One region of the Rhizobium sp. NPDC090275 genome, then DNA from elsewhere that is predicted to be linked to it. Evidence: predicted binding sites of a transcription regulator. Region 1 holds the regulator's gene; the other holds the start of a gene.
The links. Region 1 encodes PhoB, which activates phosphate uptake and scavenging genes when phosphate is short. Its sites were predicted from a motif close to TGTCATNNANCTGTCAT; they were not measured.
Positions count from the first base shown of each region.

Region 2: the regulator PhoB is predicted to act here: its motif matches at 4,256-4,272, upstream of pstS (phosphate ABC transporter substrate-binding protein PstS).

Region 1 covers NZ_JBIVYL010000005.1:16,709-21,996, reverse strand. Annotated here, with positions in the region: gene pstA (phosphate ABC transporter permease PstA) at 1-176, shown strand, start outside; gene pstB (phosphate ABC transporter ATP-binding protein PstB) at 191-1,006, shown strand; gene phoU (phosphate signaling complex protein PhoU) at 1,050-1,763, shown strand; gene phoB (phosphate regulon transcriptional regulator PhoB) at 1,800-2,483, shown strand; gene ACIQUB_RS13870 (GcrA family cell cycle regulator) at 2,565-3,110, opposite strand; gene ACIQUB_RS13865 (aspartate aminotransferase family protein) at 3,538-4,734, shown strand; gene argF (ornithine carbamoyltransferase) at 4,782-5,288, shown strand, end outside.
Region 2 covers NZ_JBIVYL010000002.1:68,387-73,674, reverse strand. Annotated here, with positions in the region: gene ACIQUB_RS04515 (LPS-assembly protein LptD) at 1-1,081, shown strand, start outside; gene ACIQUB_RS04510 (peptidylprolyl isomerase) at 1,266-2,216, shown strand; gene pdxA (4-hydroxythreonine-4-phosphate dehydrogenase PdxA) at 2,222-3,247, shown strand; gene rsmA (16S rRNA (adenine(1518)-N(6)/adenine(1519)-N(6))-dimethyltransferase RsmA) at 3,247-4,074, shown strand; gene pstS (phosphate ABC transporter substrate-binding protein PstS) at 4,378-5,288, shown strand, end outside.

The DNA of each region.
Region 1 (5,288 bases):
CCACCCCGATGGATCCCTCCACGGCTCTGCCGGTGCAGGTTTACATGTGGGCAAACGAAGCCGAACGCGCTTTTGTCGAGCGCACGTCCGGCGCCATCATCGTCCTGCTCCTGTTCCTGATCGTCATGAACCTCGGAGCCATCCTCTTGCGTCGTCGCTTTGAGCGCCGCTGGTAAACGGAGTAAACATCATGAACATGTTGACGGAAGCAGCAGTTGAGAAGGCGCTAGACCAGAAGATGAATACCATTCCGTATAAAATGATCGGCCAGGACGTCTCGGTTTACTACGGCGAGAAGCGTGCGCTTTTCGACGTGAAGCTGAACATCCGCGAAAACACCGTGACGGCTCTCATCGGTCCGTCGGGCTGCGGCAAGTCCACCTTCCTGCGCAGCCTGAACCGCATGAACGACACGATCGACAACTGCCGCGTCACCGGCAAGATCACGCTCGATGGCGATGATATCTACGATCCGGATATCGACGTCGTCGAACTTCGCGCCCGCGTCGGCATGGTGTTCCAGAAGCCGAACCCGTTCCCGAAGTCGATCTACGAAAACGTCGCCTACGGCCCGCGCATCCACGGTCTCGCCAAGGCGAAGGCCGACATGGACGTCATCGTCGAGCAGAGCCTGCAGCGCGCCGGCCTGTGGAACGAGGTCAAGGACCGCGTGCATGAAGGCGGCACCGGCCTGTCGGGCGGTCAGCAGCAGCGTCTGTGCATCGCCCGCGCGATTGCCGTTAGCCCAGAAGTCATCCTGATGGACGAGCCCTGCTCGGCGCTTGACCCGATCGCGACCGCAAAGGTCGAGGAGCTCATCCACGAGCTGCGCGAAGCCTACACGATCGTCATCGTCACGCACTCGATGCAGCAGGCAGCCCGCGTTTCGCAGCGCACCGCCATGTTCCACCTCGGCAACCTCGTCGAGGAGAACGATACCGACAAGATGTTCACCAACCCGGATGATCCGCGCACCCAGGATTACATCATGGGCCGCTTCGGCTGATCTCCGAAACCGGTAAACCTCAGGACATTCAAGGATAAGCCCCATGGCATCGACACATATCTATTCCGCCTATGACGATGATCTCAAGTTCCTGACGCGCCGCATCTCCGAAATGGGCGGCCTCGCGGAACAGATGGTCGGCGACGCTGTTCGCGCGCTCGTCAACGGCGATACTTCGCTCGCCCAGAAGGTCATCTCCGACGACGTGATCCTCGATCACGCCGAGCGCGAGATTGGCGAAAAGGCGATCATCACCATCGCCCGCCGTCAGCCGATGGCCGCCGACCTTCGCGAAATCATGGGTTCGATCCGCATTGCGGCCGATCTCGAGCGCGTCGGCGATCTCGGCAAGAACACCGCCAAGCGCGTCATCGCGGTTCAGAGCACCGGCGTTCCACGCAAGCTCGCCCGTGGCCTCGAGCATCTCTCCGAACTGGCGCTCGTCCAGCTCAAGGAAGTTCTCGACGTCTACACCAGCCGCGTTGCAGATCGTGCCAAGTCGATCCGCGAGCGCGACGAGGAAATCGACGCGATGTACACCTCGCTGTTCCGCGAGATGCTGACCTACATGATGGAAGATCCGCGCAACATCACCAGCTGCACGCATCTTCTCTTCTGCGCCAAGAACATCGAGCGCATCGGCGACCACGCCACCAACATCGCAGAGACCATCTACTACATGGCTACCGGCGCCCAGCCGGAAGGCGAGCGTCCGAAGGACGACACCGCCAACACCGTCGGCGCGGTCACGGAATAAGCGTTCCGGACCCACGCCCCCAGGAGACCGAGACGAATGATCCCAAGAGTAGCAGTCGTTGAAGACGAAGAAGCACTGAGCGTGCTTCTTCGCTATAACCTTGAGGCCGAAGGCTTCGAAGTCGATACCATCCTTCGCGGTGACGAGGCCGAAATCCGGCTGCAGGAACGCACGCCTGATCTTTTGATCCTCGATTGGATGCTGCCCGGCGTATCCGGCATCGAGCTGTGCCGTCGCCTGCGCATGCGCCCGGAGACGGAGCGCCTGCCGATCATCATGCTGACCGCCCGTGGCGAGGAAAGCGAACGCGTTCGCGGCCTGTCGACCGGCGCCGACGACTATGTCGTCAAGCCGTTCTCCACGCCAGAGCTCGTCGCCCGCGTCAAGGCGATGCTGCGCCGCGCCAAGCCGGAAGTGCTCTCCTCGCTGCTGAAGTGCGGCGATATCGAGCTCGATCGCGAAACCCACCGCGTTCACCGCAAGAGCCGCGAAGTCCGCCTCGGACCGACCGAATTCCGCCTCCTGGAATTCCTGATGTCGTCGCCGGGCCGCGTCTTCTCCCGCTCGCAGCTGCTCGATGGCGTCTGGGGCCATGACATCTATGTCGACGAACGCACCGTCGACGTTCACGTCGGCCGCCTGCGCAAGGCGCTCAACTTCTCCAACATGCAGGATGTCATCCGCACCGTTCGCGGCGCCGGCTATTCGATGGAAGCGTAAGGCGCTTCCATTCCGTCCGATCCAACGAAAAACGGGCCCGCGAGGGCCCGTTTTCTTTCGTTCCTTATCCGGCTTTCCGGGTCATGCGACCCGGTTGGCGGCCTTGCGGCGCTCGTTGACCGGCTGGTAGGCCATGCGCTGGTGATAGGTGCAGTAAGGCGAGTTGTCGGGGGACTCGCAGCCGCAGAAGTGGAAGTCGTCCGTCAGCGGATCGCCGACCGGCCACTTGCACGTACGCTCGGTCAGTTCCGTGAGGCCGAGGCGGCGCGAGATCGGAACGACGACGTTGGAAGCCGGACGGTAACGGACTTCCTCGATCGCATCGATGTCCATCTCTTCCTTGAGAGCCACTGCGCCCTGCGGGCGGGCAACGGCGCGGCTTGGCGAGATGCGTGCGGAATTGAAGCTGTTGGCGGGGCGCGGGGTCGAAACCGCCGGACGCTTCGGCGCCCGTGTCGCCGTCGTCGTGCCGCCGGCCTTGGCGCGGCCAGGCAGGTTCAGACGGTGGACCTTGCCGATGACGGCGTTGCGGCTTACACCGCCAAGTTGTGCCGCAATCTGGCTGGCGCTCAGGCCTTCGGCCCAAAGCTTCTTCAGTCTTTCAACGCGCTCGTCTGTCCAGTTCATGCCCTGTCTCCGCCTTATTGCGTTGGTGTAGGCAGAATCCTTCACCCATGGCACGGACGTGTCCGGACCAAGAAACGCTTGCTCGATTTTGGTGACTAGTTCCGCCGCATGCAGTCTAGTAATTGAGTTTTAACCTAGAGTGAGGGCGACTCCGTGACAAGAGTCGGTTGAATCGCGGCGAATCGATTTCTCGGTTTTCCCCAACTTGCTGGGTGGTAGAGTCATTTCTGCAACATTAGCTGTTGATAGCTCGCCCGCGCCCCGATGCTTGCTTGACGCATGCGACAAAAGCTCAGTTTTGTTGACATCGCACTGCGAAAAGACAATAGTGCCCCTCGCCGCCGAAAGGCGGCATTTTTCATTTCCGGGCACCCGCTTTTTAGCCGGATTCCGGGCCTTTGTTGAGCGAATGACAGGAGATCGCGCCATGGCTGAAGCCGCGCCGCTTTATGATACCTACTCTCGTGCCCCGCTGCGGTTCGAGCGAGGAGAGGGCGTGTGGCTGATCACCGAAACTGGCGAGCGATATCTCGATTTTGGCGCGGGCGTTGCCGTGACCTCCGTCGGCCATAGCCATCCGCACGTCGTCGGCGCGCTTAAGGAGCAGGCCCAGAAGGTCTGGCACCTTTCCAACATTTACGAAATCCCCGGCCAGGAGCGCTTCGCCAAGCGTCTGACCGATGCAACCTTCGCGGATAAGGTGTTCTTCACCAATTCCGGCGCCGAGGCGCTGGAATGCGCGATCAAGACCGCGCGCCGCTACCAGTATTCGAAGGGCCATCCCGAGCGCTTCCACATCATCACCTTCGAAGGCGCATTCCACGGCCGCACGCTGGCGACGATCGCCGCCGGCGGCCAGGAGAAGTACCTCGAAGGCTTCGGCCCCAAGACACCCGGTTTCGACCAGGTTCCCTTCGGCGATATCGAAGCCGTCCGCGCCGCCATCACCGATGCCACGGCCGGTATCTTGCTTGAGCCGGTACAGGGCGAAGGCGGTATCCGCCCGGCGACCACGGAATTCATGAAGGCGCTGCGCCAGCTTTGCGACGAAAACGGCCTGCTTCTGATCCTCGACGAGGTTCAGTCCGGCGTCGGCCGTACGGGCAAGCTCTTCGCGCATGAATGGTCCGGCGTCACGCCCGACATCATGGCTGTCGCCAAGGGTATCGGCGGTGGTTTCCCGCTCGGTGCTTGCCTGGCAACCGCCGAAGCAGCCTCCGGCATGAAGGCCGGCACCCATGGCTCGACCTATGGCGGTAACCCGCTCGCCATGGCCGTCGGCAATGCCGTGCTCGATGTCATCCTCGAGGAAGGCTTCCTGCAGCACGTCAACGACGTCGCACTCGTCTTCCGCCAGGGCCTCGCATCGCTGAAGGATCGCTTCCCCGATGTGATCGAGGATATCCGCGGCGAAGGCCTGATGCTTGGCGTCAAGGCGGCTGTTCCGTCAACTGAGCTCTTGCAGGCCATCCGCGCTGCCAACCTGCTGGCCATTCCGGCCGGCGACAATGTCATCCGTTTGTTGCCCCCGCTCGTCGTCACCGCTGACGAAGCCCGCGAAGGCCTCGCGCGCCTCGAGCGTGCCGCCGAGAGCGTGCGCGCCAAGGCAAAGAAGACGGCTTGAATGGATGGATGCCCGGCCGGATGGCGGGCGCAACAGGTTAAAGACAGATGGCTTCCCCAAAACACTTTCTCGATCTTTCCGCGGTAACCTCCTCCGACCTCCGGGTCATCATGGACGACGCCAAGACCCGCAAGCAGGCCTTCAAGGCCGGCCAGGGCGACAAGCCGCTGGCAGGCAAGATGCTGGCGATGATCTTCGAAAAGCCCTCGACCCGCACCCGCGTCTCCTTCGACGTCGGCATGCGCCAGCTCGGCGGCGAGACGCTGTTCCTCTCCGGCACCGAAATGCAGCTCGGCCGCGCTGAAACGATTGGCGACACCGCCAAGGTCCTGTCGCGCTATGTCGATGCGATCATGATCCGCACCACCGACCATGCGCGCATGCTGGAGCTCGCCGAACACGCGACCGTTCCTGTGATCAACGCGCTGACGGATGACACCCATCCCTGCCAGATCATGGCCGACATCATGACCTTCGAAGAGCATCGCGGTCCCATCAAGGGCAAGACGATTGCCTGGATGGGCGATGGCAACAACGTGCTGCATTCGCTGGTC
Region 2 (5,288 bases), on a different contig from region 1:
TGGGCATGACGACTTCTACGACGTCGCCGGCTTCGATCGTTACCGTGGCCTTGAAGGCCAGACGTCTCGTCTGACCGGCGAACTGACCTGGAAGCGCACCTTCGTGACGCCTGCCGGTGTTCTGATCACGCCACTGCTTTCCGCCCGTGGCGACGCGCTCTCGCTCAACATGGACGACCCGGTCGGTTACGACGGCAACTATGACACCAGCGATGCCGCGACGCGCGGCATGGTGACGGCCGGCCTGGAAATGCGTTATCCGATCCTGGCCACGACGGACAACAGCACGCATGTGTTCGAGCCGATCATGCAGATCTATGCACGCCCGAACGAATCGCTGGCTGGCAGACTTCCGAACGAAGACGCGCAGAGCCTCGTCTTCGACGCGACCAATCTGTTCGAACGCGATAAGTTCTCCGGTTACGACCGTATCGAAGGCGGCACGCGTGCCAACATCGGTTTCCAGTACACCGGCACGTTCGACAACGGCTACAAGCTGCACGGCATCTTCGGTCAGTCCTTCCAGTTGGGCGGCCAGAATTCGTTCGCCACTGACGATCTCGTCAATGTCGGCGCCGATTCCGGTCTCGAAACCACGCGCTCCGACTATGTCGGCCTTGGTGGCATCGAGACGCCGCAGGGCTTTGCCTTCGCCGCTTCGTATCGCCTCGACGAGAAGAGCTTCGAGCTTCGGCGCGGTGATCTTACGGCCGGCTTCGAGACTGACGCGTTCCAGAGCCAGCTTCTCTACACGCACGTCTCCGCGCAGCCTGAATATGGCTACGACACGGATAACGACGAACTCCAGACGCGCGCTCGGGTCAAGTTCAAGGATTACTGGTCGATCTTCGGCGGTATCGCCTACGATCTGAACAACAACACGTTCACGCGTCAGACCATCGGCCTCACCTACGAAGACGAGTGCACGATCTTCACGATCGCCTACTCCGACAAGCGCGATACCAGCGACCAGTCGGCAAGCGATTGGACGATCGGCGCGAGGCTGACATTCCGCACTCTCGGCGACATCAATGTCGGTGACGCCAGCGAGCTCGGATACGGTAACATCTACAACAACTGATCGATTTTGTAGCACGGCGAAAGAAAGGAGCCTTTCTTTCGCCGTAACGCTATGCAGGACATTGTGGCCATTGGATATATGCGGCATATGCTGCTGCGTCTCGAAGGCAGCAACGCTGACGTTATCTCGGTAAGGTAGGCGCGCCGCGACGCGAAAGCGCGGCGTCAATGGGAAGGGTCGACAGATGATTGGCGCGAAGAACACCGTAAGAACGATGATCGCAGGCTTGGCATTCGCCACTGTCGCGGGCTTGGCGCTGCCAAAGGCCAACATGGCTTATGCGGCGAGCGAAGTCCGGGTGGTCGTCAACGGTACGGCCCTCACCAGCGGTGACGTAGCCAAGCGCCAAGCCTTCCTGCGCCTCCAGCACCAGAAGGCGGACGCGAAGGCCGCTGAGGACCAGCTTATCGAGCAGACTCTGAAGCAGCAGGAAATTGCCCGCGTTCGCATGTCGGTCTCCAAGGACGATGTGGATGCCTCCTTCGCGCGCTTTGCCACCGGCAACAAGCTGACCACCGCGCAGATGACGCAGATTCTGAGCCAGGCCGGCGTCGGCGTCGATCACTTCAAAGCCTTCATCGCCGTGCAGATGAGCTGGCCGCGCCTGGTGAACGCCCGTTATGGCAACAGCAACAAGATGTCGAATGCCGACCTCGTTGCCCGCATGATGGAAAACAACAAGCAGAAGCCGGAGACCACCGAGTACATTCTGCAGCAGATGATCTTCGTCGTGCCCGCCAGCAAGAAGGGCATCGTCGGCAAGCGCAAGAGCGAAGCGGAAGCCTCGCGCTCGAAATATCCGGGCTGCGAACAGGCCAAGGTTTTCGCCGCCACGATGCGCGACGTCTCCGTTCGTGATCTCGGCCGCATGCTGGCGCCGGAACTGCCACCGGAGTGGAAGCCGCTTGTCGAACAGGCCAAAGGCAACACCACGGCAACGCGCGTCACCGAGAAGGGCGTCGAGTATCTGGCTATCTGCAGCCAGCGTCAGGTTTCCGACGACCAGGCAGCCGAGATGGTCTTCCGTGAAGAAGATCTCAACAAGGCCAAGGACAAGAACGCGCCGCCGGAAAACGCCAATTCCACGAAGTATCTCGAAGAGCTGCGCAACAAGGCGCAGATCATTCGCCGCTGATGCCAATGACGCTCGCCTTTTCGCGCCCGCTTGCTCTCAGCCAGGGCGATCCCGCCGGGATCGGCCCTGACGTCACATTGATGGCCTGGCTGCGCCGCCGCGAGCTTGGCCTGCCGCCATTCATCTTCATCGGCGATCCTGATGTCCTTGCCACGCGTGCACGGATGCTGGATCTGACCGTCGCGATCCGCGAGACCGATTGCGCCGGCGCAATCGACGTTTTCGCCGACGCAATCCCCGTTCTGCCGATCCCCGCGGGGATCGAAGTCATCGCCGGCGAAGCCCACGTCGCGACGGCCCGAGGGACGATTGCCGCGATCGAGCAGGCTGTATCGCTGACGATCAGCGGCGAAGCGCTTGGCGTCGTCACCAACCCGATCGCCAAGTCCGTTCTCTACGAGAGCGGTTTCCGCTTTCCTGGTCATACCGAGTTTCTGGCCGAGCTTGCGAAACGCGCGACCGGCACGCCCGTGACACCCGTCATGATGCTTGCCGGGCCGAAGCTTCGGGCGATCCCTGTCACGATCCACATCCCGATCAAGGATGTGCCGCAGGCGCTGACGGCGGAGCTGATCGTCGAGACCTGCCGGATCGCGCATGCCGATCTCGTCCAGCGCTTCGGCATCGCCAATCCACGTCTTGCCGTTGCGGGTCTCAATCCGCATGCCGGCGAAGATGGCGCCATCGGCAAGGAGGACGCCAACGTCATCCATCCAGCGATCCAGTTCCTTCGCGCCGAGGGCATCGACGCGATCGGCCCCCTGCCCGCCGACACCATGTTCCACGACGAGGCGCGTGCGCGCTACGACGTGGCGGTCTGCATGTATCACGACCAGGCTTTGATCCCGACCAAGGCGCTCGGCTTCGATGACGCCGTCAACGTGACACTTGGCCTGCCCTTCATCCGCACCTCCCCCGACCACGGCACGGCCTTCGGCATCGCCGGCAAGGGTCTTGCGCGCGAGAGCAGCCTGGTTGCCGCCCTGAAGCTCGCCGGACACCTCGGTCGCGTTTCCAAGAGCAATTCCTGATGGCCGCACTCGACGGATTGCCGCCGCTGAGCGACGTTATCAGGCGGCATGGCCTGGATGCGCGCAAGGCGCTTGGGCAGAACTTTATCCTCGACCTCAACCTCACGCAGAAGGTGGCGCGCAACGCAGGCCCTCTCGAAGATGCGACAGTGTTCGAGGTCGGGCCCGGCCCGGGCGGCTTGACGCGAGCGATCCTCGCGCTCGGCGCCAAGAAGGTCATCGCCGTCGAGCGCGATCCACGTTGCCTGCCGGCGCTTGCCGAAGTATCGGCGCATTATCCTGGTCGGCTTGAGGTTATCGAAGGCGATGCTCTAACCACCGATTTCGAGGCGCTGGCGCCCGAGGGGCCGGTGAAGATCATCGCCAACCTTCCCTATAATGTTGGAACCCAACTCCTGGTGAACTGGCTGTTGCCAAAGCAATGGCCGCCGTTCTGGCAGTCGTTGACGCTGATGTTCCAGAAGGAAGTGGGCTTGCGTATCGTCGCCGACGAGGAAGATGACCACTATGGGCGTCTCGGCGTGCTCTGTGGCTGGCGTACGAACGCGCACATGGCGTTCGACATCCCTCCGCAGGCCTTCACCCCTCCGCCGAAGGTAACGTCCACGGTGGTGCATCTGACGCCGAACGAGAACCCGATCCCGTGTTCCGTCGCCAATCTCGAAAAAGTGACCCAGGCGGCATTCGGGCAGCGCCGCAAGATGCTGCGCCAAAGCCTGAAGCCGATCGGCGGCGAGAAGCTGCTCGAAAAAGCAGGGATCGATCCGCAGAGACGTGCCGAGACGCTTTCGGTTGAAGAATTTTGCCGTCTGGCGAACAGCCTCTAATCCCTCCACGCCTCATCAAAATCAACGCTAGCTTGCGCGGAGGCGGCAGCCTTCTATGCTGTTAAAACACTACAATTCCAGTCGTCTTGACTTGGGAGAACGAAGTATTTCCGCGCCCGAAAACCAACTTTTTCTCGACGATGCGCTTTAACATCGTGTGAATGCGGTTTGCCTCACCGACTGTCATGAAACTGTTATCTCTGGGGAATAGCCCGTTCCCGGCGAGACTCGTTGCGCAAGCAAACAAGTAGCCCCCTATTGATCTCGCCGTCATCTTTTCAGCTTTCAGGAAAGCGAACCCTTATGCGTACCAACAGATTTTTGACGACCTGTTTCGGCATCGGCCTTGCGGCTGTCATGGCCGCCTCCGCCTCCGCCGCCGATATCACCGGCGCCGGCTCCACCTTCGTTTACCCGGTTCTCTCCAAGTGGTCGGCTGACTACAACAAGAAGACCGGCGACAAGCTGAACTATCAGTCGATCGGTTCGGGCGGCGGTATCGCTCAGATCAAGGCCGCAACGGTCGATTTCGGCGCCTCCGACAAGCCGCTCGAATCCAAGGAACTGACGGATGGCGGCTTTGGCCAGTTTCCGCTGGTTGTTGGCGGCATCGTTCCGGTCATCAACGTCAAGGGCATCAAGTCGGGTGAACTGAAGCTCACCGGCAAGGTTCTGGCTGACATCTACCTCGGCAACGTCAACAAGTGGAACGACAAGGCCATCGCCGACCTGAACCCGGGCGTCAAGCTGCCGGATTCGCAGATCGCCGTCGTTCACCGCTCGGACGGTTCCGGCACCAGCTTCAACTGGACCAACTACTTCTCGAAGGTCAATGCCGACTGGAAGTCCAAGGTTGGTGAAGGCACCGCCGTCAACTGGCCTGTCGGCATCGGTGGCAAGGGCAACGAAGGCGTTGCAGCCTACGTTACGCGCGTGAAGGACTCGATCGGTTACGTCGAGTACGCCTATGCGCTGCAGAACAAGCTGCCCTACGTCCTCATCGAAAACGCTGCCGGCAAGTATCCGAAGCCGAACGCCGAGAGCTTCGCTGCTGCCGCAGCCAGCGCCGAGTGGGACAAGGCTCAGGACTTCAACCTCATCATGACCAACGCTCCTGGCGACAAGGCCTGGCCGGTCACGGCTACGACCTGGGCGATCATGTACAAGCAGGCCAAGGACGAAGCTCGCTCCAAGGCTGCCTTCGAGTTCTTCAA